2 regions of the Blastococcus goldschmidtiae genome follow, and region 2 is predicted to be linked to the other one. Evidence: riboswitches for the same ligand, from Rfam matches in the RefSeq annotation. Region 2 holds a riboswitch; the other holds the start of a gene.
The links. Region 2 has a riboswitch for ZMP and ZTP ahead of RM425_RS13520 (bifunctional 5,10-methylenetetrahydrofolate dehydrogenase/5,10-methenyltetrahydrofolate cyclohydrolase). Riboswitches for the same ligand answer to the same signal wherever they lie in the genome.
Positions count from the first base shown of each region.

Region 1 (14,188 bases), on a different contig from region 2:
GGCCGTCGAGGGGTGGGCGAGCAGCTCCGCGAACGGCGCGACGCCGATCGAGCCCTCGCCGATCGTGGTGTGCCGGTCGCGCTTGGACCCGCACCCGTCGAGGGAGTCGTTGGCGTGCACCAGCCCGAGCCGGCCCGGGCCCACGGTGGCCTCCAGCAGGTCCAGGGTCGCGGTCATGCCGCCCGGCGCCACCAGGTCGTGCCCGGCCGCCCAGATGTGGCAGGTGTCGAAGCAGACGCCGACCAGCGGGTGGTTCTCGAGCGCGGCGAAGTACGGGCCGAGCTCCTCGACGGTGGCCGCCAGCGCCTTGCCGCCGCCGGCGGTCGGCTCGATCAGCAGCCGCGGCCCGTCCGGATCCGCCGCCTCGAGCACCGGCAGCAGCCGTTCGCGCAGCTGCCCCAGGGCCTGCTCGTAGCGGTCCTCCCCGACGGCGGAGCCGGCGTGCACGACGACGCCCTGGCAGCCCAGCTGCGCACCGCGCCGCAGGTTGTGCGCGATGGAGGCGAGGGACTGCTCGACGGTCGCCGCGGTGGGCGATCCGACGTTGACGAGGAACGGGGTGTGGATGAACGACGGGATCCCGCGCTCGCTGCACCCGGCCGTGAACAGCGCGTCCTGGGCCGGGTCGCCCGGGGTGAGCTTCCAGCCCCGGGGGTTGCCGACGAACACCTGCACGGCGGCGGCGCCGACGGCGTCGGTGTAGGGGAGGCCGCCCTTGGCCAGGCCGCCCTTGATCTGGATGTGCGCGCCGATCGGGGGCACGCGCCGGGAGGTGCTCACTGTGGGGGCGGCCTATCCGAAGGTCAGGAGGATCGTGACCGTGGTGCCCTGCTCGACGGTCTCGCCGGGCTTCACGCTCTGCCGGAAGACGCGGTCGCCGAAGAACCGGGTGGACTCGGCCTGCAGGCCCACTGCCTGCAGTGCAGCGGTCGCCTCGGCCTCGCTCATGCCCACGACGTCGGGCACCTCCACCAGCGGGACACCGGCCGAGACCTGGATCGTCACGGTGCTCCGGTAGGGCGCCTGCCTGCCCGGCGCCGGGGTGACGGCCATGACCTCGCCCTTGTCGACCTCGGCGCTGCGGCCGTCCTCGCCCCGCGACACCTCGAAGCCCAGTGCCCGCAGGTTGGCGGTCGCCTGCTCGGGCGTCTGGCCGGTCACGTCCGGCACCGCCTCCGGCGCGTGCCCCTTGCTGACCAGCATGGTGAGCACCTGCTCGCGCTGCAGCGGGGTGCCCACGGGCGGGTCGAAGCCGGTCACCAGGCCGGCGGCCACCTCGTCGTCGAAGACCTCGGTGCGGGTGATCTGCACCGGGACGCTCTCCTGCAGCTCCGCCTCGACCTCGTCGGCCGGGCGGCTGACGAGGTCCGCCGCGACGACGTAGCGCTCCTGCCCCTTGGACACCACGACCTCGACGTCGGTGCCCCGGATGGCCTCGCCGCCGGCCGCAGGGTCGATGGAGATCACGGTGCCGGCGGGGATGGTTTCGCTGAACTGCTCCACCACCGGCTCGGGGTCGAGGCCTGCCTCCTGCAGCAGGTCCACGGCCGCTTCGCGGGACTTGCCGACCAGGTCGGGCACGTCGGTCCACCGGCCGCTGCCCAGCCACCAGCCGACGGCGCCGATGGTGACGGCCAGGAGCAGCACGAGGGCGACGGCGAAGCGGGCACGGCGGCGACGGATGTGCTGCGGCACGCCGGGGCGCGCGCGGTCCACCCCGGGGCGGCGTCCGCCGACGTCCGTGGTCGGGCCGGCGCCCATGCCCGGGAGGGTGCTGGTGCGGCCGCTGCGCTGGGCACCGAGGACGGCGGTGCCCGGGTCGCTGGGGTGGCGCGGGCGGGTCGGGCGGTTGGTGGGGCGGAGCGTGCCGGGGCCGGCGGTACTGCGCCCGGTGGGCACCGGGACCGCCTCGATGCCGAGGTCCTTGCGGACGGCGAGCAGCTCGGCGAGGAAGGCGCCGGCGTCGATCGGCCGGCCGGCCGGGTCGCGACGGGTGCCGCGGCCGACCAGCTCGTCGACCAGCCAGGGCAGTCCGGGCACCTCGGCCGACGGCGCGGGCACGTCGTGGTGCACGTGCTGGTAGGCGACCGCGAGAGGCGTGTCACCGCCGTACGGCGGGTGCCCGGTGAGCATCTCGTAGAGCACGATGCCGGCGGCGTAGATGTCGCTGCGCGCATCGGCGCGGCCGCGCTCGAGCTGCTCGGGGGAGAGGTAGGCCACGGTGCCGATGAGCACGCCGCCGGTCTGGCTGGTCTGCCCGCTGCCGACGACGGCGCGCGCCAGCCCGAAGTCGGCGACCTTCACCACGCCGTCGATGCCGATGAGCACGTTCTCCGGCTTGATGTCCCGGTGCACGATGCCCGCCCGGTGGGCGGCGGTGAGCCCGGACAGCACCGGCTCCAGGACGGCGAACGCCTCGCCCACGGTCAGCCGGCCGCGTGCGGTGAGCAGGTCGCGCAGCGTGCGCCCGCGGACCAGCTCCATGACGAGGAACACCAGGCCCTGGTCGCTGCCCTGGTCGCTCACGCCGACGACGTTCGGGTGGCTGAGCATCGCGGCGGCCCGCGCCTCGCGGGTGAACCGGTCGACGAAGGTGGGGTCGTGGGCCAGGTGCTCGGCCATGACCTTGACCGCGACGGTCTTGTGCAGCCGCAGATCGGTGGCCGAGTAGACGGTGGACATGCCGCCGCGGGCCACCCGTTCCTCGAGGCGGTAGCGCCCCTCGAGAACGAGGCCGACCACGGGGTCGGTCACGACGGTGTCCACCCGACCGAGTGTAGGAGCGCCGACGGTCGACCGGGCCCCACACGCGGGAGGTCGGCCGGTGGGCCGGGATCTCCTGTCACACCGGCCCCAGGGGGAGGGGTGCGGGGATCGGGGACCCTGATCATCGAGCGTCCTCCCGCACCGCGGGACGTGCGGGAGGACGCGTCACGATCAGGGTCCCCGATCCCGGCAACGGCTCAGGCCAGGTCGAGGCCCGGGTACAGCGGGTGGGCGCTGAGCAGCTCGGCGGTGGCCGCGCGCGTCCGGTCGGCGAGGCCGTCGGTCAGCACGTACTTCGCCTTGGAGACGCCGCCGTCGCGCGTGGCGGTGGGGGTGGCGCCGCGCAGGACGTCGACGATCAGCTCCGCCGTCCGGTCGAACTCGGCCGCGCCGAACCCGCGCGTGGTCAGCGCCGGGGTGCCCAGCCGGACGCCGGAGGTGTACCAGGCGCCGTTCGGGTCGGCCGGGATGGCGTTGCGGTTGGTGACGATGCCGGCGTCCAGCAGCGCGGACTCGGCCTGCCGCCCGGTGAGCCCGAAGGCGGTGACGTCGAGCAGCACGAGGTGGTTGTCGGTGCCGCCGGTGACCAGCCGGGCGCCCCGGCCGGTGAGCCCCTCGGCCAGGCTCTGCGCGTTGTCGGCGACGGCCTGCGCGTAGCCGGCGAACGCGGGCTGACGGGCCTCGGCGAAGGCGACGGCCTTGGCGGCCATCACGTGCGGCAGCGGGCCGCCCAGCACCATGGGGCAGCCGCGGTCGACGGCGTCGGCGAACTCGGGCTGGGCCAGCACGAACCCGCCCCGCGGGCCGCGCAGCGACTTGTGGCTGGTGCTGGTGACGACGTGGGCGTGCGGCACCGGGTCGAAGTCGCCGGTGAGCACCTTGCCCGCCACCAGGCCGGCGAAGTGCGCCATGTCGACGACGAAGGTGGCGCCCACCTCGTCGGCGATCTCGCGCATCGTCGCGAAGTTCACCCGGCGCGGGTAGGCCGAGTAGCCCGCCATCATGATCAGCGGCTTGAACTCCCGGGCCCGGGCGCGGACGGCGTCGTAGTCGAGCAGTTCGGTGGCCGGGTCGGTGCCGTAGGAGGACTGCTCGAACATCTTGCCGCTGATGTTCGGGCGGAAGCCGTGGGTGAGGTGCCCGCCGGCGTCCAGGGACATGCCGAGCATGCGCTGGTCGCCCAGGGCGCGGCGCAGGGTGGCCCAGTCGGCGTCGGTGAGGTCGTTGACGTGCCGGACGCCGGCCTGCTCGAGCGCCGGGAGCTCCACCCGCTGGGCGAGCACGGCCCAGAAGGCGACCAGGTTGGCGTCGATGCCGGAGTGCGGCTGGACGTAGGCGTAGGGCGCGCCGAACAGCTCGCGGGCGTGCTCGGCGGCGAGGGACTCGACGGTGTCGACGTTCTGGCAGCCCGCGTAGAAGCGGTGCCCCACGGTGCCCTCGGCGTACTTGTCGCTGAACCAGTTGCCCATGGTCAGCAGCACGGCGGGGCTGGCGTAGTTCTCGCTGGCGATGAGCTTGAGCGACTCGCGCTGGTCGGTGAGCTCCTGGCTGATCGCGGCGGCGACCCGCGGCTCGACCGCACCGATCACCGACAGCGCGCTGCGGTAGGCGTCCGAGGCCGTGGCGGCGTCGAAGGCGGTGGCGTGGGTGGAAGGCACGGTGGTCATGGGGGTCTCCTGGCCGGCGTCGTCAACAGGGGGCGCCCAGGCGCGCGGCAGGGATCTCGCGGACCGCTCCCCGGTGGTTGCCCACCTCTGTGCGCCAGTCACGGCCCGGGTCGAGGTTATCGCGCGGGGACGACGGTGTCGCGGGGCACCGACCGGACGTCGTCGACGCCACACAGCGCCATGGTGTGCGCCAGCTCCTCGGCCAGGCCCGAGAGGACACCGGCCACGCCGTCGGCGCCGCCGGTGGCCAGCCCCCAGATGGTGGGCCGGGCGACGAAGACCGCCCGCGCGCCCAGGGCGAGGGCGGTGAGCACGTCGGAGCCGGTCCGTACGCCGCCGTCGGCGTAGACCTCCACCTCCTCGCCCACCGCCTCGACCACCTCCGGGAGGGCGTGCGCGCTGGGGACGGCCGGGTCGACCTGCCGCCCGCCGTGCGTCGACACCCAGACGGCCGAGGCGCCCGCCCGCACGCACCGGACGGCGTCGTCGCCGCGGAGCACGCCCTTGACCACCACGGGCAGGCCGGAGAGCTCACCGAAGCGGGCGATGTCGTCGAAGGTCCACGTCGCCGTCGCCAGGTCCTGCAGCGTGGGCCGGTCCCCGTCGGCCGGGTGGTTGGCCATCCGCAGGCCGGCCGGCAGGGCGAAGTCGTGCCGGAGGTCGCGGTGGCGGCGGCCGAGCAGCGGCAGGTCGACGGTGAGCACGAGCGCCGCGTAGCCGGCGTCCCCGGCTCGGCGGGCGAGGTCGTCGGTGTGCCGGCCCGAGTGCAGCCGGTAGAGCTGGAACCACCGGGGCGAGCCGGGGATCTCCGTCGCGACCTCCTCGAGGGTGTGCGTGGCGCTGGTCGAGAGGGTCATCAGCGAGCCGGCGGCTGCCGCACCGCGGGCGGTGGCGAGCTCGCCGTCGGGATGGGCCATGCCCTGGTAGGCCCACGGCGCGACGCCGATGGGGGAGCTGACCGGGGCGCCCAGCACCTCGGTCGCCAGCGGGACGGAGGTGACCCCGCGCAGGACGCGCGGGCGCAGCCGCCACGACCGCCAGGCGTCAGGTGCCTCGCGCAGCGTCGTCTCGGTCTCCGCGCCGCCGGCGTAGTAGTCGAAGACGTCCGCGGGCAGCAGCTCGCGCGCGGCGTCCTCGAGCCGGTCCAGGTCGAGGAAGGGCGGCTCGGGGCCCAGGCTTTCGGAGGGCATGGCCTCGGAGGTCGGCTCCCCGACGGCGCGGCGTCGTTGTCCCGGCACCGGGCTGTCAGCGGGTCGTGGAGGCGCCATAGGCTCGCACCTTATGGACACGTTCACCCCCGCGGAGGTCGCCCAGCTCCTGGGCACCTCGCCGAACCGGGTCCGGCAGCTGCTGCGTGACCGGAAGCTGATGGCCGTCCCCGGCAGCGGCAACGGCAAGATCCCCGCCGCCTTCGTCCAGGACGGCGTGATCCTCAAGCACCTGCCGGGGCTGCTGACCGTCCTCCAGGACGGTGGCTTCACCGACGAGCAGGCCTTCGAGTGGCTGTTCCGCGAGGACGACACGCTCCCCGGGACGCCGGTGCAGGCGCTGCGCGACGACCGGCACACCGAGGTCACCCGCCGGGCCCAGGCCCTGGCGTTCTGACCCGGGTGCATCCGCGGCCGGCCCCGGCGCGGAAGGTCGTGCCGTGGAGCAGCTGACCTACCTCGGGCTGCTCGTCGGGTGCCTGGTGGTGACCGCACCCCTGGAGCTGGTGCTGCGGGTGCGGGTCTACGCCCGCTGGCGGCGGTTCCTGCTGGCGATCGTGCCGGAGCTGGCGGTCTTCCTCGTGTGGGTGCTCTACGCGATCGCGCAGGGGCACTGGGACTACTCGGCCACGCGGACTCTCGACGTGCGGCTGCCCGGCGGCATCCCCCTGGAGGAGGCGCTGTTCTTCGTCGTCGTCCCGCTGTGCTCGGTGCTGGCGCTGGAGGCGGTGCGCCGGGTGACCGGCTGGGACGCCGGCTATCCCGCCGAGGAGGCCGACGCATGAGCTACAGCGTCCTGGCGGTCGTCGCCGTCCTGGCCGTCCTGGTCGTGGACCTGGTCGTCTACCGCACCCGCATGGTCACCCGGAAGGTCTTCTGGACCGCCTACGCGATCATCGTGTCCTTCCAGCTGCTCATGAACGGCGTGCTCACCGGCCTGGACGTCGTCGTCTACGACGAGCGCACCATCTGGGGGCCGCGGATCGCCTACGCGCCGGTCGAGGACCTGCTCTTCGGCTTCGCCATGGTCACCCTCACCCTGGCCAGCTGGGCGGCGGTCAACCGGCGGGCGAACACCGCCAGGCGGCGCGGCTTGGACACCGACACCCGGCCGTCGAGCACCCGGTAGCCCGCCCGCTCGATCTCGCCCAGGATCCCGCCGTACAGCGCGGTGGCCGCCCGCACGCAGTCGCGCGACTCCGGCGCCAGCAGCGGGGTGCCGCCGGCCGCGTCGTCGTAGCGGCGACGGGTGATCGCCACCATCTCGCGCATGAGCGCCTCGAAGCCGGGGGTGTGCCGCCGCTCGGCGAGCTGCTCGCGGGTGACGCCGTGCGCGGCCATGAGGTCGGCGGGCAGGTACACCCGCCCGCGGTCGACGTCCTCGGCGACGTCGCGCAGGAAGTTGGTCAGCTGGAAGGCCTCGCCGAGGGCGATGGCGTGCGGCGCGGCCTCCTCGCGGGCCACCCCGGGGGCGGTGCCCAGGACTGGCAGGACCTGCAGGCCGATCACCGAGGCGGAGCCCCACATGTACCGGTCGAGGGCGGCCAGGTCGGCGTAGCCGTCGACGTCGAGGTCGCTGCTCATCGCGGCGAGGAAGTCCACCAGGTGCTCGACGGGGATGGCGTAGCGGCGGTAGGTGTGCACCAGCGCCAGCCGCACCGGGTCCTCCGACCAGCCGGCCTCCAGCTCGGCGAGGACCGCCCGCGACCACTCGGCGAGGTCGCCCTCGGGGTCGGGGCCGGGCAGGTCCACCAGGTCATCGGCGGTGCGGGCGGCGGCGTACAGCGCGTGCACGGCCGGGCGCCGGTCGGGGGTCAGCAGCCGGGTGGCCAGGTGGTAGCTCTTGCCGTGCCGTGCTGCGATCGCGGCGCAGTGCGCATAGGCCTCGGCGAGCTGCTGCTGCCGGGCGGTCTGGGTCCCGGGTGGCCGGAGCAGACTCATCGCGGGACCGGCCCGGTGATCCGCTCGGCGGCCAGCCGGCCGCTGATCAGCACCATCGGCACGCCCACCCCTGGCTGCACCGACGAGCCGGCGAGCACGACGTTCTCCGGACCGCGGCGGGGGAGCGTGCTGGGCCGGAACGGACCGGTCTGGCCGAAGGTGTGCGCCAGCGCGAACGGGGTGCCCGCGGCCATGCCCTGCCCGGCCCAGGTGAGCGGGGTGTCCATGTGCTCCACCTCGATCGCGTCGGCGATCCCCGTCCAGCCGCGGGCGTCCAGGGTGGCCAGCAGCTCCTCGCGGTAGCGCGGGCCCAGCGTCGCCCAGTCCAGGCGCGGGTTGCCGCCGCTGCGCGGGTCGAGGTTGGGAGTGGGCGCCACGACGCTGACCACCTGACCGCCCTCGGGTGCCAGTGTGCGGTCGGTCACCGAGGGCATGCTGATCAGCAGGCTGGGATCGGTCATCGGCCGGCCGTCGCGGGTCAGCTCGTCGAACACCTGCCGCCAGGCCGCGCCGAAGCTGATCGTGTGGTGGGCCTGGCCGGGCAGCTCGCTGCGCACACCGACGTGCAGCGCCACGCACGACGGCGACCAGACGGGGCGGCGCGGAGCCGGCACGCCGGGTACCAGCCGCCACGGCTCGTCGGCGGTGACGACGACGGCGTCGGCGGGCAGCACCTCGCCGTCGCCCAGGCGCACGCCGCTGACCCGTCGTCCCGACGTCGGCAGCGCGGTGACCTCCGCCCCGTAGCGGAACTGCACGCCGGCGTCGGCGGCCGCGTCGGCCAGCGCCCGGGGCACCGCCGCGATGCCGCCCTCGGGGTGCCAGACCCCGGCGCCGATGTCGAGCTGCGCGATGACGGCGTAGGCGGCGATGGCGCGGAACGGGGAGACGCCGGCGTAGAGCGCCTGGAAGCTGAACAGCCGCCGGAGCCGGTCGTCGGCGAAGTACCTCCCGACGTGCGAGGACAGCCGGCCGAAGCCCCCGCGACGGGCGAGCTGGACCAGCTCGGGGCCCAGCAGGTCGAGCGGGGAGTCGAGGTTGCGGTCGATGAAGGTGGTCAGCTGCAGGCGGTACAGCTCCGCGAGGTCGGCGAGGTAGCGGCGCAGGGCATCGGCCTCGGCCTGCCCGCAGACGCGGGCCACCTCGGCGGCGAAGGCATCCGGCGCGGCGTGCACGTCCAGCGAGCTGCCGTCGGCGAACTGGGCCCGGTAGCTGGTCTCCAGCGGGGTGAGCGTCAGCCGGTCGGCGAGCTTCTCGCCCACCGCCGCGAGGGTGTCGGCCAGGACCTCGGGAGCGGTGAACACCGAGGGTCCGGTGTCCAGGGCGTAGCCGCCGGACTCGATCCGCCCGGCACGCCCGCCGGGACCCGCTCCGCGCTCGACGACGGTCACCTCGCGGCCGGCGCCGCGCAGGCGCAGCGCGGTCGCCAGGCCGGCCAGGCCGGCACCGACCACGACGACGCGGTCGGTGGCTCCAGGAACGGTCCGCACGTCAGGCGGCGCGCGTGGTCGCGGCGACGGCGAGTGCGTCGAGGGCGGCCTTGGCGTCGTCGGCCAGGGGGGCGTCGGCGATGGCCCGGCGCGCCCGGGCGGTGCTCGTGGCGATCCGCTCCTCCACGCGGTCGCGGGCGCCGGTGCGCTCGATGAGCCCGCGCAGGGCCTGGAAGTCCTCCTCGCGCGCCCCGGCGTTGCCGAGCAGTTCGTCGAGCAGCCGGCGGCCGGCCGCATCGGCGGCCTCCTCGGCCAGCGCGATCAGCAGGGTCTGCTTGCCCTCGCGGAGGTCGTCGTCGGCGGACTTGCCCGTGACGGCCGGGTCGCCGAACACGCCGAGGACGTCGTCGCGCAGCTGGAACGCCTCGCCCAGCGGCAGGCCGATGGCGGTGGTCGCCTCCACGACCCTGGGGCCGGCGCCGGCGATGGCCACGCCGAGCTGCAGTGGCCGCTGCACGGTGTAGCCGGCGCTCTTGTAGCGCGCGACGGTGAGCGCGCCTTCGGCACCCGGCAGCCCGCCGGCGGCGCGGAGCAGGTCGAGGTACTGCCCCGCGGTGACCTCCGTGCGCATCGTGTCCCAGACCGCCCGTGCCCGGCTCAGCGCGCCCTCCGAGATGCCGGAGCAGCGGAGCAGCTCGTCGGACCAGACCAGCGCGAGGTCGCCGACGAGGATCGCCGCGCCGGTGCCGAACAGCTCGCCGTCGCCGTTGAGGCCGTCAGCGGCGTGCCGCGCGGCGAAGCCGACGTGGGTGGCCGGGCGCCCGCGGCGGGTGACGGCGCCGTCCATGACGTCGTCGTGCACCAGGGCGCTGGCGTGCACGAATTCCAGGGCGGAGACCGCGCGGAGCACCGCGGCGTCGTCCTCACCGGCGCCCGGACCGGTGTCGCGCGCCCCCCGCCAGCCCCAGTAGGCGAAGGAGGGGCGCAGCCGCTTGCCGCCGGCGGCCAGGGCGGCGACCTCGTCGACGACCGGCACCAGGCCGGCGGCCATCCCGGCCAGCGTGGTGCGCTGCCGGTCGAGGAACTCGGTCAGCGACGCGGTCACCGCGGCATGCAGCCGGTCGAGGTCGGCGGCGGGCAGCGACGGCGACGGATGGACGGCAGCCGTCCGCTGCGGGATCCCGATGCTCACCAGGTCAGTATCGCCGTGCAGCGCCGGACGGGCTGCTCCGGCGAGGGCTGGGAGAGTGCTGCCGTTCATGGGTGTCCGCCTTCCCGGGTCGTCCGCTGCTGCCTCTTCGTCGCCACGGGCGCATCCGGATGCGGTCGGTGGGCAGGGAGTCCGCCGTCGTCCGTACCCTCGATGCCCGTGACCCAGACCGTGCGTGAGCTGCTGGCCTCGGAGCGGCCGACGTGGTCCTTCGAGTTCTTCCCGCCGAAGACACCCGAGGGCGAGCAGCAGCTGTGGAGCGCGCTGCGCGAGCTCGAGCGGCTCCATCCCTCGTTCGTCTCGGTGACCTACGGCGCCGGGGGGAGCACGCGCGAGGGCACGGTGTCGGTCACCGAGCGGATCGCGACCGAGACGACGATGACGCCGCTGGCGCACCTGACCGCGGTCGACCACAGCATCGCCGAGCTGCGGCACGTGGTCAGCCGGCTGGCCGCCGCCGGGGTCCGCAACATCATCGCGCTGCGCGGGGACCCGCCGGGTGCGGACCCGCAGGCCGACTGGGTGGCCCACCCGGAGGGGCTGTCCTACGCCGCCGAGCTGGTCGAGCTGATCAAGTCGATGGGTGACTTCTCCGTCGGCGTCGCCGCCTTCCCGGAGCGGCACCCCCGCTCGCCGGACTTCGACACCGACGTCGACATGTTCGTGGCCAAGTGCCGGGCCGGCGCCGATTTCGCCATCACGCAGATGTTCTTCCGGGCCGAGGACTACCTCCGGATGCGGGACCGCGTGACCGACCGGGGCTGCGAGGTGCCGATCATCGCCGGGGTCATGCCGGTCACGAACGCGAAGCAGATCAAGCGCATCGTCCAGCTGTCCGGCCAGGCGTTCCCCGCCGACCTCGCCGCCCGGTTCGAGGCCCTCGACGGCGACCGCCCCGAGGACAAGGCGGCCGTCCGGGCCTACGGCGTCGAGGTGGCCACCGGGCTGTGCCGCACGCTGCTGGACGAGGGCGTGCCCGGCATCCACTTCATCACCATGAACCGGTCGACGGCGACGCGGGAGGTGCACGCCAACCTGGTGGGTTCGGCGTCCGAGCCGGTCACCGCTCGCTGACCCGGCTCGCGAGCGCCGCCGCGGCCTCGGCGGCCGCGCGGCGCAGCCCCTCCCGCTCCGCGGCGTAGCCACCGGCCACGCCCACGACCGGGATGTTGGAGAGCATCCGGTGGCGCCACCTGCCCTTGGGCCGGGCGTCGAGGGCGTCGTCGACGCGGCTGAGCAGCCGGGCGACGCGCCAGACCGTGCGCACGGCGCCGCGGGCGCCCTTGCGGTCCTGGGCGGCGCCGAAGGCCGCCTCCCGGTAGGCGCCGTCGGTCCCGGCCAGCAGCGGCTCCACGGCGGCCGGTGCCAGCCGGCGGTCGAGCAGCACGCGGGCCAGCAGCGAGACCCGCTCCGCGGGGGCGGTGACGCCGTACTCCCCGGCGACGCCGAGCACGACGAGCGACTGCACCGCGGTGCCCACCGTGTTCTGCAGCGGGAGCAGGTCGGCGAGCTTGCCGGCGAAGCGCGGTGCGGCGGAGACGGCGGCCGCGATGCGGGACACGCGGTCGGCCCACCACCGGTCCCGCTCGGCCTGGGGGAGCGAGGGCGGGCGCCCCAGCCGGGTCACCAGCGGGGTGGCCAGCCGGTCGACCCGGCGGAGGACGTCGACGACGACGGCGTCACTGATCTGGGCTGCCATGTCCCGTGCGGTAACCCGGACGGGGCTCCGGCACGCGTGAGGTGTGCGGCGGCCCCGCCGCGGACCGGCCCTATCCTCCGGAGCGGAGGCGCCCCCTGGGCGCCGGGCACGGGGAGGTGCGGGATGCTCGACCGCGAGGAGTACCTGCTCGCCTGGTCGCGGTGGCACGGCGGCAGCGACACGACGTCCCCGCTGGTGCGGGGGTGGCTGAGCCTGGCCCACGCCCTCGCCCGGCCGCTCGCCGGGCTGCCGCCCCTGGTCGCGACCGTCGCGGGGCTCCTGGTCGCCGCGGCCTGCATCCCGCCCGCCGCTGCCGGGGGTGCCTGGCTCGTCGCCGCCGGACTGCTCGTCGGTCTCTCCGGCCTGCTCGACAGCCTGGACGGGGCGCTGGCCATCGGTGCCGGACGGGCGTCCCAGCGCGGGTTCGTCCTGGACTCCGTGGTGGACCGGCTGACGGAGGTGGCCTACGCCGTCGCGCTGTGGACGGCCGGCGCTCCCGGCTGGCTCGCCGTCGCCTTCGGGGCGATGTGCTGGCTGCCCGACTACGTGCGTGCCCGCGCCGGTCAGGCGGGCGTGGACCGCACCGGTCCGATCTCGCTGTGGGAGCGGCCCGCCCGCGTCGTCATGGCCGCCTTCACCCTCGGCGGCGCCGGTGTCGTCTCCGGCCTGGAGCTGGGCGGCATCGGCGGGGACGTGCTCACGGTCACGGCGGGAGCGGCAGTGGGTGCGCTCCTGGGTGTGCTGGCGACGGCCCAGCTGGGCTGGTGGCTGCGCTCGGAACTGGCCGGGCCGGGCGGCGCCGGCCGGGGCTGAGCGAGGGGCGGCCGTCGCCGGCGGGGTACCTAGGCACTCCCGTTCCGCCGCGCGCCGCCTAGGGTGTGCGCTCGACCTCCCCCGTTCCCCCCTCCGTCACCCAGGCCCGCTCGCGAGCCGGGCGCCCGCGCCCCTCCGGAGCCACACCCCCCAGGAGCAGCCGTGCCCGTCCTCGTCACCGGGTCCATCGCCACCGACCACCTCATGACCTTCCCGGGGAAGTTCACCGAGCAGTTCGTCGAGGGCCAGATGGAGAACGTCTCGCTCTCCTTCCTGGTCGACGACCTCGTCCAGCACCGCGGTGGCGCGGGCGCCAACATGGCCTACGGGATGGGCCTGCTCGGCCTGGCACCGGTGCTCGTCGGGGCCGTCGGCAACGACTTCGCCGACTACGAGGCCTGGCTCGGCCGGCACGGCGTCGACACCGCGAGCGTGCACTGGTCCGAGCTCAAGCACACCGCCCGGTTCGTCTGCACCACCGACGCCGCCAACAACCAGATCGCGTCGTTCTACTCGGGCGCCATGGCCGAGGCCTCGCAGATCGAGCTGGCGCCGGTCGCCCACCGCGTCGGCGAGCCCGACCTCGTCGTCGTCGGCCCGAACGACCCCACGGCGATGGTCCGGCACACCGACGAGTGCCGGACGCGCGGGTACGCCTTCGTCGCCGACCCGAGCCAGCAGCTGGCGTGGGCCGACGGCGCGATGATCCGCGACCTCGTCGACGGCGCCGACCTGCTGTTCACGAACGAGTACGAGTCGCACCTGCTGCAGCAGAAGACCGGCTGGGGCGCCGACGAGGTGCTCGGACGGGTCGGCACGTGGATCACCACCCGCGCCAAGGACGGCGTGCTCGTCCGCCAGGCCGGGGCCGAGCCGATCGAGGTCATCGCCGTCCCGGAGACCAGGCCCGTCGAGCCGACCGGTGGCGGCGACGCCCTGCGCGCCGGGTTCATCGCCGGCCGCATGTGGGGTCTGAGCCTGGAGCGGGCCACCCAGCTCGGCTCGGCCGTCGCCACCGCCGCCGTCGAGGTCGTGGGCACGCAGGAGTACGACCTGCCGCGGGAGAGCTTCCTGAGCCGGTTCGCCGAGGCGTTCGGCACCGAGGCCGCCGACGAGATCGCCGCGCACCTGCCGGCCTGACGGACCGGCGCGTACGCGGCGCGAAGGATGCCGCAGGGAGGCTCGGGGGATGGCTGCGCCGGCGTTCGAGGTAGTCGTCCTGGCTCGCCACGGGCAGACGGAGTGGAACGCGGCGGGTCGTCGACAGGGCCAGTTGGACTCTCCGCTGACGGCACTGGGGCAGGCGCAGGCCGCAGCGACGGCCCAAGCCGTGGCCGCTCTGCCCATCGACGGGGTGTTCTCCAGCCCACTGGGCCGGGCGCTGGACACGGCTGCAGCGGCCGGGCTCCGGCTCGACCTGCCGGTGACGGTGCTGGCCGAGCTGGCCGAGGTGC
Region 1 covers NZ_JAVREI010000017.1:26,001-40,188, reverse strand. Annotated here, with positions in the region: gene RM425_RS18430 (deoxyribonuclease IV) at 1-780, opposite strand, end outside; gene pknB (Stk1 family PASTA domain-containing Ser/Thr kinase) at 793-2,766, opposite strand; gene RM425_RS18420 (glycine hydroxymethyltransferase) at 2,964-4,433, opposite strand; ZMP/ZTP riboswitch at 4,461-4,545, opposite strand; gene RM425_RS18415 (alpha-hydroxy acid oxidase) at 4,550-5,623, opposite strand; gene RM425_RS18410 (Rv2175c family DNA-binding protein) at 5,715-6,038, shown strand; gene RM425_RS18405 (lycopene cyclase domain-containing protein) at 6,082-6,426, shown strand; partial or broken gene RM425_RS18400 (lycopene cyclase domain-containing protein) at 6,423-6,632, shown strand; gene RM425_RS18395 (phytoene/squalene synthase family protein) at 6,629-7,582, opposite strand; gene crtI (phytoene desaturase family protein) at 7,579-9,072, opposite strand; gene RM425_RS18385 (polyprenyl synthetase family protein) at 9,074-10,204, opposite strand; gene metF (methylenetetrahydrofolate reductase [NAD(P)H]) at 10,382-11,296, shown strand; gene RM425_RS18375 (hypothetical protein) at 11,283-11,921, opposite strand; gene RM425_RS18370 (CDP-alcohol phosphatidyltransferase family protein) at 12,045-12,734, shown strand; gene RM425_RS18365 (carbohydrate kinase family protein) at 12,897-13,874, shown strand; gene RM425_RS18360 (histidine phosphatase family protein) at 13,924-14,188, shown strand, end outside.
Region 1: it holds a riboswitch for ZMP and ZTP, as region 2 does, so the genes downstream of both, RM425_RS18420 (glycine hydroxymethyltransferase) here and RM425_RS13520 (bifunctional 5,10-methylenetetrahydrofolate dehydrogenase/5,10-methenyltetrahydrofolate cyclohydrolase) in region 2, are expected to answer to the same signal.

Region 2 (14,188 bases):
GGTGTTGATCTCGCCGTTGTGGGCGACGAACCGGAACGGGTGGGCCAGCGGCCAGCTCGGGAAGGTGTTGGTGGAGAACCGGCTGTGCACCAGCGCGATCGCCGACTCGTAGCGGTCGTCGCGCAGGTCGGGGAAGAACAGCGGCAGCTGGTCGGTGGTCAGCATGCCCTTGTAGGTGATCGTCCGCGACGACAGCGAGGCGATGTAGAGCGAGCTGCCGGCGTCGACCGCGGCGCGCTCGGCCCGCTTGCGCAGCACGAAGGAGCGCCGCTCCAGCCGGGTGACGCCGTTGCACACGACGTTCCCGCCGAACGCGGCCCCGTCGGCGCGGGCGCCCATGGTCTCGGCGACGAACAGCTGGGCGAAGTGCGGCATGACCGCCCGCGCGGTGGGGCCCAGGTCGGCGCCGTCGGGGTCGATCGGCACGTCCCGCCAACCCAGGACGGTCAGCCCCTCCTCGTCGGCGAGGCGGGCGACGTCCTCGACGCGAGCGGCTCGCTCGGCGTCGTCGGCGGGCATGAAGGCGATGCCGACGGAGTACTCCCCCGCCGGAGGCAGGTCGAAGTCGACGCTGGCGCGCAGCAGCGCGTCGGGCACCTGGGTGAGGATCCCGGCGCCGTCGCCCGAGTTGGGCTCGGCGCCGGCGGCGCCCCGGTGGTCGAGGTTGTGCAGGGCCGTGAGGCCCTTGGCGACGATGTCGCGCGACCTGCGGCCACGGGCGTCGGCCACGAAGGCGACGCCACAGGCGTCCTTGTCGTTGGCCGGGTCGTACAGGCCGGAGGCAGCCGGGACCGCGGAGAACGGAACGGCTGACTTCGGAGCGGCGGGGGCGGTGAGGTCGGGCATGTCACTCCCGTCGTCGGCGGCGCCTGCGCCCCCGGAGGGAGCGGGCGGGGCTGGAGCCCGGGCCGGTGGTCAAGGGGTCGGCGGACGGCACTGCGGAGGGCCGGCAGCCCGGGACGTACGTCGCCCCGGTGCGGCAGGCCTGAGCCCACCGGCTGGTCACCGACAGGCTGTCGTCCGCGGGGCGGCGCTGGCCCGGTCCGACGGTGAGGCCCGGCCGGGATCGCCGGCGGGCCCGCTGCGAAGCGTACACAGCGGTAACACAGGCCTCAGCCGTGTAAATCACAGGACGCGGCGCGTCGGCAGGAACATCCCGGAAGTTGGCCGCATCGGCCCGTGGCAGGGGCCCCTTCGGTGATCATGTTCACGGTGCGCGACGGGCCTGATGGGCCGTCAGCCCGGCTCGCCGCGGCGGTGTTCGTCCGCGCGCACCGCTCCGGGCTCGGTCGCCGGAGCGTCCGCCCGGTCCCCCTCCCCCGACGAGGCACGCTCCGCGGCGGCGAACTCCTCGCCGCGGGTGATCACCTCGCGCGGCCGGCCGCGCTGCCAGACGAGGTAGGCCACGGCGAGCAGGCCCACGACGATCGCGGTGAACACGTTGAGCCGGACGCCGAAGAAGGTCTCCGCCGGGTCGGTGCGCAGCAGCTCGATCCACAGCCGGCCGGCGCAGTACAAGGCGACGTAGAGGGCGAACGCCCGGCCGTGGGAGAGCCGGAAGCGCCGGTCGGCCCAGATGACGACCGCCGCGGCGGCCAGGTTCCACAGCAGCTCGTAGAGGAACGTCGGGTGGAACGTGGCCACGTCCAGGTACTCCGACGGGCGGTTCGCCAGGTCGATCTCCAGGCCCCAGGGCAGATCGGTCGGCCCGCCGAAGAGCTCCTGGTTGAACCAGTTGCCCAGCCGCCCGATCGCCTGGGCGACCAGCAGGCCCGGCGCCAGGGCGTCCCCGAAGGCCGGCAGCGGGATGCCCCGGCGCCGGCAGGCGATCCACGCGCCCACCGCCCCGAAGGCGATCGCCCCCCAGATGCCGAGCCCGCCCTCCCAGATGGCGAAGGCGCGCAGCGGGTCGCCGCCCTCCCCGAAGTACGGCCGGGGGCTGGTGATCACGTGGTAGATCCGGCCGCCGATGATGCCGAACGGCACGGCCCAGACGGCGATGTCCAGCACGTCACCCGGCGCACCGCCACGGGCGAGCCAGCGCTTCTCGGTCAGCCAGGCGGCCGCGACGATGCCGGCGATGATGCACAGCGCGTAGGCGCGCAGCGGGACCGGGCCGAGCTCCCAGACGCCCTGGGACGGACTCGGGATGGAAGCGAGCAAGGTCATGCCGGCACCCCCGCCCGGCGGACGCCGGCGGCGAGATCCGCGGTGAGCGCGCGGACGCCGTCGGCACCCCGGCCCTGGAGCATCTCGCGCACGTAGGCCGAGCCGACGATGACACCGTCGGCGAAGGCGGCGAGCTCCGCGGCCTGGGCGCCGTTCGAGACACCGAGGCCCACGCAGAGCGCGATGTCCGGCCGCGCCTCGCGGGTGCGGGACACGAGCGTCCGGGCCGCGTCGCTCACGGTGTCCCGGGCGCCGGTCACGCCCATGGTGGAGGCGACGTAGACGAACCCCCGGCTGGCCGCGGACGTCGAGCGCAGCCGCGCGTCGGTCGACGAGGGGGCGACGAGGAAGACCCGGTCGAGGTCCGCGCGCTCCGCGGCGGCGATCCACTGGGCGGCCTCGTCGGGGATGAGGTCCGGGGTGATCGCCCCGGCTCCCCCGGCGGCGGCGAGATCCGTGGCGAACCGGTCGACGCCGTAGCGCTCGATGGGGTTCCAGTAGCTCATCACCAGCGGGACGGCGCCGGCCGCCGCGACCGCCTCGACCGCCCGCAGCACGTCGGGCATGCCGACCCCGGCACGGACGGCGACGTCCACGGCCTCCTGGATCACCGGGCCGTCCATGCCGGGATCGCTGTACGGGACGCCGATCTCGAGGACGTCGGCACCCGCCTCGACCGCGGCGACCATGGCCTCGATCGAGGCGTCCACGTCGGGGTAGCCGACCGGCAGGTAGGCGACGAGCGCCGCCCGCCCCTCGTCCTTGGCCCGCTGGATCCGCTCGGCGGCCTGGCTCACAGCTCGTCTCCCGTCTCGGGCCCGGCCACCGCGTCGCCCTGGGTGACGGCGCCCTCGGTGGGCTGCTGGTCGGTGTCCAGGCCCGGGCCCGGGTCCACCTCCTCGCGGTCGCCGAGACCGAACCAGCGGGACGCCGTCTCGACGTCCTTGTCCCCGCGCCCGCTGAGGTTGACCAGCAGCAGCGAGTCCGGGCCGACCTCCTGGCCGAGCCGCATCGCCCCGGCCAGGGCGTGCGCGGACTCGATCGCCGGGATGATCCCCTCGGTCCGGCACAGCAGCGCGAAGGCCTCCATGGCCTCGGCGTCGGTCACCGGCCGGTACTCGGCCCGGCCGATGTCGTGCAGGTAGCTGTGCTCGGGCCCCACGCCCGGATAGTCCAGACCCGCGCTGATCGAGTGCGACTCGACCGTCTGGCCGTTGTGGTCCTGCAGCAGGTACGACCGCGCCCCGTGCAGCACGCCCGGGGTGCCACCGGTGATGGTCGCGGCGTGCCGGGCGGTGTCGACGCCGTCGCCGCCGGCCTCCAGGCCGATCAGCCGGACGCCGTCGTCGGGCACGAAGGCGGTGAAGATGCCGATCGCGTTGGAGCCGCCGCCCACGCAGGCCAGGACGGCGTCTGGCAGCCGCCCCTCCCGGTCGAGGACCTGGGCACGAGCCTCGTCGCCGATCACCCGCTGGAAGTCACGCACCATCGCCGGGAAGGGATGGGGGCCGGCGACGGTGCCGAAGACGTAGTTCGTCGTCTCCACGTTGGTCACCCAGTCGCGGAACGCCTCGTTGATCGCGTCCTTGAGGGTGCGCGAGCCGGTGGTGACCGGGATGACCTCGGCGCCGAGCAACCGCATGCGGGCGACGTTGAGCGCCTGGCGACGGGTGTCTTCCTCGCCCATGTAGACGGTGCAGGACAGCCCCATGAGCGCGGCTGCCGTCGCCGTCGCCACACCGTGCTGGCCGGCGCCGGTCTCGGCGATGACGCGGCTCTTGCCGATCCGCTTGGTGAGCAGCGCCTGCCCGAGCACGTTGTTGATCTTGTGCGAGCCGGTGTGGTTGAGGTCCTCGCGCTTGAGCAGGACCCGCGCCCCGCCGCAGTGCTCGGCGAACCGGGGCACCTCGGTGACCGGGCTGGGCCGGCCGGTGTAGTCCCGCTGCAGCGTCGCGAACTCCTGGAGGAACGCGGGGTCGACCCGCATGGCCTCGTAGGCCTCGGTCAGCTCGTCGAGCGCGGCGATCAGCGCCTCGGGGACGAAGCGGCCGCCGAAGACGCCGAAGTGACCGGTGGCGTCGGGCCAGCCCGGGCGCGCCGGCAGAGAGAGTTCTCCGGGCTGCGCTGGGCGGGTCGTCGTCATGCGCCCAGAGTAAGGACCTCTCTGCCCCCCGCCCCTCGCAGGCTCGCGGCGGGCCCCTGCAGAGAGGCCGTGGGGGTTAGCGGCAGGTGCGCGGCGTGGCGGGGTGCGCTCCCGCCGTCACCAGGTCGGCCACCGCCTGGCGGGCGTCGCCGGCGGTCACCAGCCCCTCCCCCACGAGCACCGCGTCGGCACCCGCCGCCGCGTAGCCGATGAGGTCGTGCGGCCCGCGGACGCCGGACTCGGCGACCTTGACCACCTCCGACGGCAGCCCGGGGGCGATCCGCTCGAAGGTGGAGCGGTCGACCTCCAGCGTGGTGAGGTCGCGGGCGTTGACGCCGATCACGGCGGCACCGGCGGCCATGGCCCGGTCGGCCTCGGCCTCGGTGTGCACCTCGACCAGCGCCGTCATGCCGAGGGACTCCACGCGCTCCAGCAGGCCGGTGAGCACGTTCTGCTCCAGCGCGGCCACGATCAGCAGGACGACGTCGGCGCCATGGGCCCGGGCCTCGTGCACCTGGTAGCTGCTGACGATGAAGTCCTTGCACAGCACCGGGACGTCGACCACGGCGCGGACCGCGTCCAGGTCGGTCTGCGAGCCGCCGAAGCGTCGTCGCTCGGTGAGGACGGAGATGACCCGCGCGCCGCCGGCGGCGTACTGCTGGGCCAGCTGGGCCGGGTCGGGGATGTCGGCGAGCTCGCCCTTCGAGGGGCTGCGCCGCTTGACCTCGGCGATGACGCCGACGCCGGGGGCGCGCAGCACGGCCAGGGCGTCCAGCGCCGGGCGGGCGTCACGGGCGGCGGCCTTGACCTCCGCGAGCGGCGTGACCGCCTCGCGGGCGGCGAGGTCCTCGCGGACGCCGATGACGATCTCGTCGAGAACGCTCACCGGATCGTCCCTGCCGGCGCCGATGCACGCCTGCTGCTCGTCTCCACTGCCTGTCGCACGTCGTCCCCTCACCAGCCGGATCGGTGTGGCCACTCTAGAGCCGACGCCGGGTGCGCCCGGCCAGGGGGCGGTCGGGGCGGGTCCGCCCGTTTCCGCTATACGTCGCGTGGATCGGTGGGGTCCTCGCCCCGGTCCAGCGCCTTCCACGCGTCCACGGCGCGGTCCTCGTCGGTCCGCGGGCGGGCTGCCGCGCCCGCCTGCGCGGGCGCCGTCCCGCTCTCGTCCCGCTCGTAGCGGCGGCCCATCCCCGGCCAGGTCCGGCCCCGCAGCACCGTGACCACGCCGGTGGCGACGGCGACGAGGCCGGCCAGCACGGCGAGCAGCGGCCAGGTCGCGGACACGTCGGCCGCGATGCCGTCCACCGTCGCCCCGCTCAGCCCGGGCAGGTCGGTGGCGGCGTCGTCGAGGCCACCGGTCAGTGCGCGCAGCCCGGACCAGGCCACCGCTCCCCCGGCCGCCGCCGCGAGGAGACCCACGCCCACGCGCCCCGCGCCCCGCACGGCCAGCAGCGCGACCGCCGCGGCCAGCAGCACCAGGCCCGCGGCCGGGACGAGGGGGGCGGCGTCGGCGCCGGACAGGCCGGCCGAGACCGGCGGCAGCGGTGCCCGGCGCTCCGCGGTCACGGTCGCCCAGGCCTGGCCGCCCGCGATGAGCGCCAGCGTGCCGGCCAGCACCGCACCCAGGACCGCGGCGGTGAGCTCCCTGCGGCCCTGTCCGCTCACGGCGCCCGACGGTCCGCTCCCGCGGGACGCTCCGCTCACGGGAGCTCCTGGAGCCCTTCGGCCCGGGTGATCGCCGACAGCACCGCCCGTGCCTTGTGCCGGGTCTCGGCCTCCTCGGTGGCGGCGTCGCTGTCGGCGACGATCCCGGCGCCGGCCTGCACGTAGGCGCGGCCGTCGTGCAGCACGGCGGTGCGGATGGCGATGGCCATGTCCATGTCGCCGCTGGCGTCGACGTAGCCGACGGTGCCGGCGTAGAGCGCGCGCCGGGTCGGCTCGAGCGACTCGATGATCTCCATCGCCCGGGGCTTCGGGGCGCCGGAGACGGTGCCGGCGGGGAACGTGGCGTCGAAGACATCCAGGGCGTCGTGCTCGGGCGCGACCTCGCCGGCGACGGTCGAGACCAGGTGCATCACGTGGCTGTAGTGCTCCACGCGCATGAAGTCGGGCACCTCGACCGACCCGGGGACGCAGACCCGGCCCAGGTCGTTGCGGGCCAGGTCGACCAGCATGACGTGCTCGGCACGCTCCTTGGGGTCGGCCAGCAGCCCCTCGGCCAGCCGGACGTCCTCCTCCGGGGTGGCGCCGCGCGGACGGGTGCCGGCCGGCGGGTGCACCACGGCCGAGGACCCGGTGACGGTGACCAGCGCTTCCGGGGAGGAGCCGACGACGTCGAAGGGAGACTCCCGGCCCTCGAAGCGCAGCAGGTACATGTACGGGGAGGGGTTCGTGGCCCGCAGGACCCGGTAGAGGTCCAGGGCGTCGGCCGTCGTCGCCGTCTCGAAGCGCTGGGCGAGCACCACCTGGAAGGCGTCCCCGGCCCGGATGTGCTCGCGCACCCGCTCCACGCCCGCCTCGTACACGCCCGGCGCCATGTTGCTGGCCACCTCGGGGACCTGTGCCTCCCCCAGCACCGCCACCCCGGGCGGGACGGCGCGGGTGAGGTCGGCGGCCATCGCGTCGAGCCGGGCCACCGCGTCGTCGTAGAGGGCCTCGCCGCTCCGACCTCCCCCGCCCTCACCACCCCCGCAGACCGCGTTGGCGATGAGCAGGACCGTGCCGTCGGCGTGGTCGAGCACGGCGAGGTCGGTCACCAGCATCATCGCCAGCTCCGGCATGCCGATGTCGTCGCTGCTCGTCTCGGGCAGCCGCTCCAGCCGCCGGACGACGTCGTAGCCGAGGTAGCCGACCAGGCCCCCGGTCAGCGGCGGCAGCCCGGGCGTGCGCGGCGACCGCAGCCGGCGGGCCAGCGTGCGGACGGCGGCCAGCGGATCGGTGGGCAGTCCGTCGGTGACCCCGGGGATGTCCTCCCCCAGCCACTGCGTGACGCCGTCGCGCTCGGTGAGGACGCCGGCGCTGCGCGCGCCCACGAAGCTGTAGCGGGCCCAGCGCTTCCCCTGCTCGGCCGACTCCAGCAGCACCGTGCCCGGGCGGTTGCCGGCCAGCTTGCGGTAGATGCCGACGGCGGTCTCGCTGTCGGCGAGCAGCTTGCGGACGACGGGGACCATGGGCCGGTCCAGGGTGAAATCCTCGCGGGCCGGCGTCGCGATGCCGAACCTCATGCGCCGGCCGTCCCGTCTCCGGGGACCGACGGCAGCTCCCGGAAGAAGCAGCTGCGTGCGCCGGTGTGGCAGGCGGGCCCCTCCTGGTCGACGAGCACGAGCAGCGCGTCGCCGTCGCAGTCCACCCGGACCTCGCGGACCCACTGACGGTTGCCGGAGGTCTCCCCCTTGACCCAGTACTCCTGCCGGCTGCGGGACCAGTAGGTCGCCCGGCCGGTGCTCAGCGTGCGCCGCAGGGCCTCGTCGTCCATGTAGGCGACCATGAGCACCTCGAGGGAGTCGTGCTGCTGGACCACCGCGGCCACCAGGCCGTCGGGGTCGCGGCGCAGCAGGGCGGCGACCTCGGGGTCGAGAGCGGGCTCGGACGGGACGACGGGCATGCCCGCCAGTCTGCCGTGTCCCTGCGTCAGGCCGATGGGGTGGCGGTGAACCAGCGCCGCGCCGCCCCGCTGAGCAGCAGGCCGAGGGAGACCACCGGTCCGACCACGAAGAACAGCGAGAACGCCGCGAGCGAGCCCTCGGCCTCGGCACCCGGCAGGTTCCCGAGGAGATCGAGCAGCCGGCCGGCCCAGTACAGCGCGAGCACGATCTGGACCACGTGCGCGGCGCCCAGCAGGCGGTGGGCGGCCGGCGTGCGGCGGTTGAGGGCGGCGATCCCGCCGACGACGAGGAGGACGACCGACACCAGCTGGACGACGGCGAGGATCGTCCCCTCGGTGGCCAGCTGACGCGCCGTCTCGGACGTGTAGACGTCGGGCCGTCCGCTGGACGCGATGTCGGCGATCGAGGCGAAGAACCAGACGTAGAGCGAGGCGATGAGCACGACGACGGCCTGCACGAAGGCCAGCACGGACGCGGTGATCACCTGGGCGGGGGTGCGCTGCGGCCGGCCCCACGGCTGCCCGTACGGCGGCTGACCCCACTGCGGCTGCCCCCAGGCCGGCTGGCCCCACGGCTGCGGCGCGCCGTAGGGCGGAGCCCAGCCGGGCGGCTGGCCGTACGGAGGCTGCTGGCCGTGAGGGGGCTGCTGCCCGTACGGGGGCTGCTGCCCGTACGCGGGCTGCTGCGGTGCGGTCTGCGGCGGAGCCGGCTTGGTCGGGTCCGACCAGGGATCGCTCACAGTTCCGCCGCCACGGCCCGGCCCGCGGTGCGACCGGAGAACAGGCAGCCGCCGAGGAAAGTGCCCTCCAGCGACCGGTAGCCGTGCATGCCACCGCCTCCGAAGCCGGCGACCTCACCCGCGGCGTACAGCCCGGGGAACACCTCGCCGCCGGGCCGCAGCACCCGGCCGGAGAGGTCGGTCTCCAGGCCGCCGAGCGTCTTGCGCGTGATGATGTTGAGCCGCACGGCGATCAGCGGTCCGGCCTCGGGGTCGAGGATGCGGTGCGGCTGCGCCACCCGGATGAGCTTGTCGCCCAGGTAGTTGCGCGCACCGCGGATCGCGGTGATCTGCAGGTCCTTGGTGAACGGGTGGGCGATCTCCCGGTCGCGGGCGACGATCTCGCGCTCGAGGTCGGCGGGGTCGATCGCCGGTGTGCCCCCGGTGATCCGGTTCATGCCGGCGACGAGCTCGGGCAGCGTGCCGGCGACGACGAAGTCCTCGCCCTTGTCCAGGAACGCCTGCACCGGCGCCGAGACCCCGGCTCGTGCCCGGTTGACGAGCAGCCGCACGTCCTTGCCGGTGAGGTCGGGGTTCTGCTCGGATCCCGACAGCGCGAACTCCTTCTCCACGATCTTCTTCGTGGTGACGAACCAGGTGTGCTCGTGCCCCGTCGTGCCGATGTGGGCAAGCGTGCCCAGGGTGTCGAAACCGGGGAACAGCGGCACCGGCAGCCGCCGGCCGAGCGCGTCGAACCACATCGAGGACGGCCCGGGCAGGATCCGGATCCCGTGCTTGTCCCACACCGGCGAGTGGTTGGCGATGCCCTCGGTGTAGTGCCACATGCGGTCGTTGTTGACCACGCTGGCGCCGGCACCGGCGGTGGCCTCGAGCATCTGGCCGTCGACGTGCGCGGGCACGCCGGAGAGCAGCCGCTTCGGCGCCGGCCCGAGGCGAGCGGGCCAGTTGCGCCGCACCAGCTCGTGGTTGCCCCCGATGCCACCGGAGGTGACGACGACGGCCTGGGCGGAGATCTCGAACTCCCCGACCTCCGTGCGCGAGCTGGCCTCGCCGCGGGCGACGTCGCTGGGCTCCAGGACGGCACCGCGCACGCCGGTCACCGCGCCGTCGGTCACGACCAGTTCGGCCACCCGGTGCCGGAAGCGCAGCTCGACGGTGCCCGCCTCCACGGCGGCGCGCACCCGGCGGATGAAGGGGTCGACGACGCCGGGCCCGGTGCCCCAGACGATGTGGAACCGCGGCACGGAGTTGCCGTGCCCGGTGGCCGTGTAGCCGCCCCGCTCGGCCCAGCCGACGACCGGGAAGAAGCCGATGCCCTGCTCCTTGAGCCAGGCGCGCTTCTCGCCCGCGGCGAACTGCAGGTAGGCCTCGGCCCACTGGCGCGGCCAGTGGTCCTCGGTGCGGTCGAAGCCGGCGGTGCCGAACCAGTCCTGCCGGGCGAGCTCCAGCGAGTCGTGCACGCGGAGCCGGCGCTGCTCGGGCGAGTCGACGAGGAAGAGGCCGCCGAAGGACCAGTGCGCCTGGCCGCCGAGGCTCGCCTCGGGCTCCTGGTCGACCAGTACGACCCGCTTGCCGGCGTCGGCCAGCTCGGCGGTGGCCACCAGCCCAGCGAGCCCCGCGCCCACGACGACGACGTCTGCCTCGGTGCTGCCGTTCGCGATGTCCACGGACCCGACGCTAGCGGGCCGCGCCCCTCTCGTGCCGCCGGACGCCGCACGACCCACCCGCCAGGGTCGGGCGGAACGATGGTGCCGCGGGGCTAACGTGCGTCGATGACCGACGACGGACTCGCGCCGCTCCTGTCCGAGCAGGTCGCGTACTACCGCGCCGGAGCGGGCGAGTACTCCAACGGCGTCCTCGACCTGCCGGGCGCTGCACAGCTCGAGGCGGCGCTCACCGCCTTCGCGCCGACCGGAGACGTCCTCGAACTGGCGTGCGGGCCGGCGACCTGGACGCGGCGTCTGCTGGAGCAGGCGGCGAGCGTGACAGCGGTCGATTCCGCGCCGGAGATGCTGGCCCTCGCCCGGGAGCGGGTTCCCGACGACCGCGTGCGCTTCCTGCAGGTCGATCTGTTCGACTGGCGTCCCGACCGACGCTATGACGTCGTCTTCTTCGGCTTCTGGCTCTCGCATGTCCCGCTCGAGCGCTTCGACGCCTTCTGGCAGCTCGTCGACGACTCCCTGGCCACCGGCGGTCGCGTCTTCTTCGCCGATGACGCCTACCGCAGACCCGACGAGCTCATCGAGGGCGCCGCGTCGTCGACCATCGGCCGACGGGTCGGCGACGGCACCGCGTACCGCCTGGTCAAGGTTGCCCACACCCCGGTCCAGCTCGAGGAGCGCCTGGCTCGGCTCGGCTGGGACATCCGCGTGGTCCCGACGGCAGGCCCCTTCTACTGGGGCGCCGGCGGGCGAGCATGACCCTCCGGTGGAACGGCCGTCCCGCGGTCAAGGCAGGGGTCTAGGGTCGGGCTGGGCCGTGACTGGCGCTCGAGGTGGGGCACCACCGGGGAGCGGCCCCGACGATCGCCGCGCGCCTGGGCTCCATCCGATGAGGAGAGCCCATGGACGACACGCCGAGCACGACCGCCCGCATGCTACCGGGCAAGCCCGTCGCCGATGCGGTCTTCGAGCAGATCACCGCCGACGTCGCGCGCTTGCGTGCCGGCGGAGTGACGCCGAGCCTGGCGACAGTGCTGGTCGGAGACGACGACGCCAGCGCCGGCTACATCCGCATCAAGCAGCGCACCGCGGCATCCCTCGGCTTCGCATCGCCGCACGTCCACCTCTCCGCGGATGCCGGCCAGGACGACCTGCACCGGGTGATCGACGGACTCAACGCCGACCCGGCCGTGCACGCCGTGCTGATCCAGCACCCGGTCCCGTCGCACCTCGACTACGACGCCGCGCTCGCCGAGGTGGACCCGGACAAGGACGTCGACGGCATGCACCCGCTCAACCTCGGCAGGCTCGCCCTCGACCGGCCCGGGCCCCGGCCGTGCACGCCGGCGGGCATCGAGGCTCTCCTGGCCCACTACGACATCCCGGTCGCGGGCAGGGAGGTCGTCGTCCTCGGCCGGGGCGCGACGCTCGGTCGACCGCTGGCGATGCTGCTGGCGCAGAAGCGCCCCACCGCGAACGCGGCGGTCACCGTCGTGCACACCGGTGTCCCGGACTGGGCCCGGTACACCCGGCGCGCCGACGTGCTCATCGCGGCCGCCGGGTCGCCCGGCATCGTCCAGCCGCAGCACGTCAAGCCGGGCGCCGTCGTCATCGGAGGCGGGGTGCGCTACTCCGGCCGGCGACTGCTGCCCGACGTCGACGAACGATGTGCCGACGTCGCCTCGGCGATCACCCCGCGTGTGGGAGGTGTCGGCCCCACCACCGTCGCGATGCTGTTCCGCAACGCCGTCCACGCGGCCGAGGTGGCATCCGCCTAGCGGACGCCGACAGGTCCGAGCAGGACGCACAGCTGGCGGGAGCGATGCGCACGCTCCCGGGCGGTCGCACGCTGTCCCTCGGGGATCCCTGCTGCCTGGCACTGACCGTCCGCAGCGTCCCACCCGAGGTGCTGACCGCCGACCGCGCCGACCAGTCGCGCTGGGGAACCTGAGCAGTGAACCCGAGGGACCCAGAACCAGGATGATTCTGGGTCCCTCGGATTCAACGGTGCGGTGCGCCCGGCCGTCGTTCGCCGGTCGGTTCAGGCGCGGTGCTACGCGGCGACCCAGCCGCGCACCGGGGAACGAGCCGGGTGACCGGGGCCCGCCCGCCGGCTCGGTCAGCCGGCGGCGGAGGTGTCGATCACGGCCACCGTGCCGTCATCGAAGTTCGTGACGAGCGCCTGCCGTCCGTCCGGCAGCAGAGCGACGCTCGTCGGGCTGACACCGGTGGGGATGCGGGCGGTGACCGCACCGGTGGCGGCGTCCACGACGGAGACCGTGCCGTCCTCCACGTTCGCGGTGTAGAAGTGCCGGCCGTCAGGGGCATAGGCGACGTCCTGCGGTCCGGCTCCTACGCCCGGCACGGTCTGGACCACCCGGTTGGTCGCCGTGTCGATGATGGAGACGTCGTCGCTGATGTAGTTGACCACCGCGACGCGGGCGCCGTCGGGTGACAGGGCGACGCTGTGCGGACCCTGGCCCACCGGGATCGTCGACAGCACCGCGTTGCTGCGGAGGTCGATCACCGTCACGACGTCGGAGAAGTGGTTGGTGACGTAGCCGACCCGGTCGTCCTCCGACATCGTGATCCAGTGCGGGCTGGGCGCGGTCGTGATGCGCGTGACCAGTTGGCCGGTCGCGGTGTCGAGCACGTCGAGGTGGTTCTCGTCGTAGAAGGGCAGGTAGAGGAGACTCCCGTCGGCCGTCGTCGACGCCGCGTACGGACCCCGTCCCACCGGCACGGCCCAGAGCACGCTGTCCGTCCGCACGTCGAAGGCCACGACGTGGTTCTCCGTGAGGGTGGTGCCGTAACCGGTGGACTCGCTCTTGTAGACCGAGACGTAGACCCGCGAACCGTCGGGCGAGAGCGTCACCATCTGCGGCGGACCCTGCGGGATCGGAATGGTGGTGGTGGGCTTGCCCGCAGCCGTGTCGAAGCGGATGACGGCGCGGGCGGCCGGGTCGGCGATGTAGGCGTACGTGCCGTCGGGGGCGACGGCGACGTGGTGCGGCGCCTGCCCGACGGCGACCACCGTGCCGACTGCGGGGCTGGGCCCGCTCGCCGCCGGCGCCGGGGTGCCCGTCGGCGTCGTGTTCCCGTGCTCGTGGGCCTCGTCCCGCCGATCACCCGAGGAGGAACCGGTCTCCCCGCCACCGTCGGAGCCCGTGTCCTCGGAGGTCGTGTCCGCTGAGATCGTGTCCGCTGAGGTCGCCTCCGTGGAGGTCGCTTCCGTGGCGTCCCGCGACACCATCGCGAAGACCGCCGAACCGGCGAGCGCCGCGAGAAAGAGCACGGGGAGCAGGAGCCGACGCCAACTCCGCCGCTGCCGGTGCTTGCCGTGTGCGGTCGCGTGGCCGTGGTCCATGGACGATCTCCCCCGAACGCTCGTGGACCGGGTCGTCGACTGCACGACACGGGTGGGCAGGGCAGTGGTGTGGGACCGCCCCGGCGAGTCCGATGACCCGGGGTGTCGAGGCGTGGTCGAACTCGTCCCGCATCCCCGCCACCGAGCCGATGCCCCGGTTCTGCGCCACTCACGCATCGCCTGGGCATGTCGTCGAGAAGTGCCAGCTGACGAGGACGCCGGCCCGCCGACCACCCACCGATCGGACGTGGACGTCGTGCCCCGGTCCTCACCAGGCCACCGGCGCCGTCGTCCCAGGAGACCGACTACCAGGAAGCCGGCTCCTAGTCGGTGCAGCGCGTGTGGACCGGCCGGACGCGCCAGGTAGCGCTCGTGGCGGAAGCCGAGCTCCCGCCTGACTGCGAACGAGCCCGTGTTGGACAGCAGGGTGAACGCGACGACCTCACGCAGACCGATGACGTCTCGGGCGAGATCGAGAACTCCGGCTGACCCTTCGGTCGC
Region 2 covers NZ_JAVREI010000009.1:56,335-70,522, reverse strand. Annotated here, with positions in the region: gene gltB (glutamate synthase large subunit) at 1-846, opposite strand, end outside; gene lgt (prolipoprotein diacylglyceryl transferase) at 1,237-2,169, opposite strand; gene trpA (tryptophan synthase subunit alpha) at 2,166-2,966, opposite strand; gene trpB (tryptophan synthase subunit beta) at 2,963-4,312, opposite strand; gene trpC (indole-3-glycerol phosphate synthase TrpC) at 4,389-5,198, opposite strand; gene RM425_RS13550 (Trp biosynthesis-associated membrane protein) at 5,354-5,980, opposite strand; gene RM425_RS13545 (anthranilate synthase component I) at 6,016-7,539, opposite strand; gene hisI (phosphoribosyl-AMP cyclohydrolase) at 7,536-7,919, opposite strand; gene RM425_RS13535 (hypothetical protein) at 7,946-8,659, opposite strand; gene RM425_RS13530 (FAD-binding dehydrogenase) at 8,656-10,326, opposite strand; gene RM425_RS13525 (class I SAM-dependent methyltransferase) at 10,432-11,079, shown strand; ZMP/ZTP riboswitch at 11,128-11,208, shown strand; gene RM425_RS13520 (bifunctional 5,10-methylenetetrahydrofolate dehydrogenase/5,10-methenyltetrahydrofolate cyclohydrolase) at 11,223-12,098, shown strand; gene RM425_RS13515 (PIN domain-containing protein) at 12,143-12,271, shown strand; gene RM425_RS13510 (YncE family protein) at 12,440-13,687, opposite strand.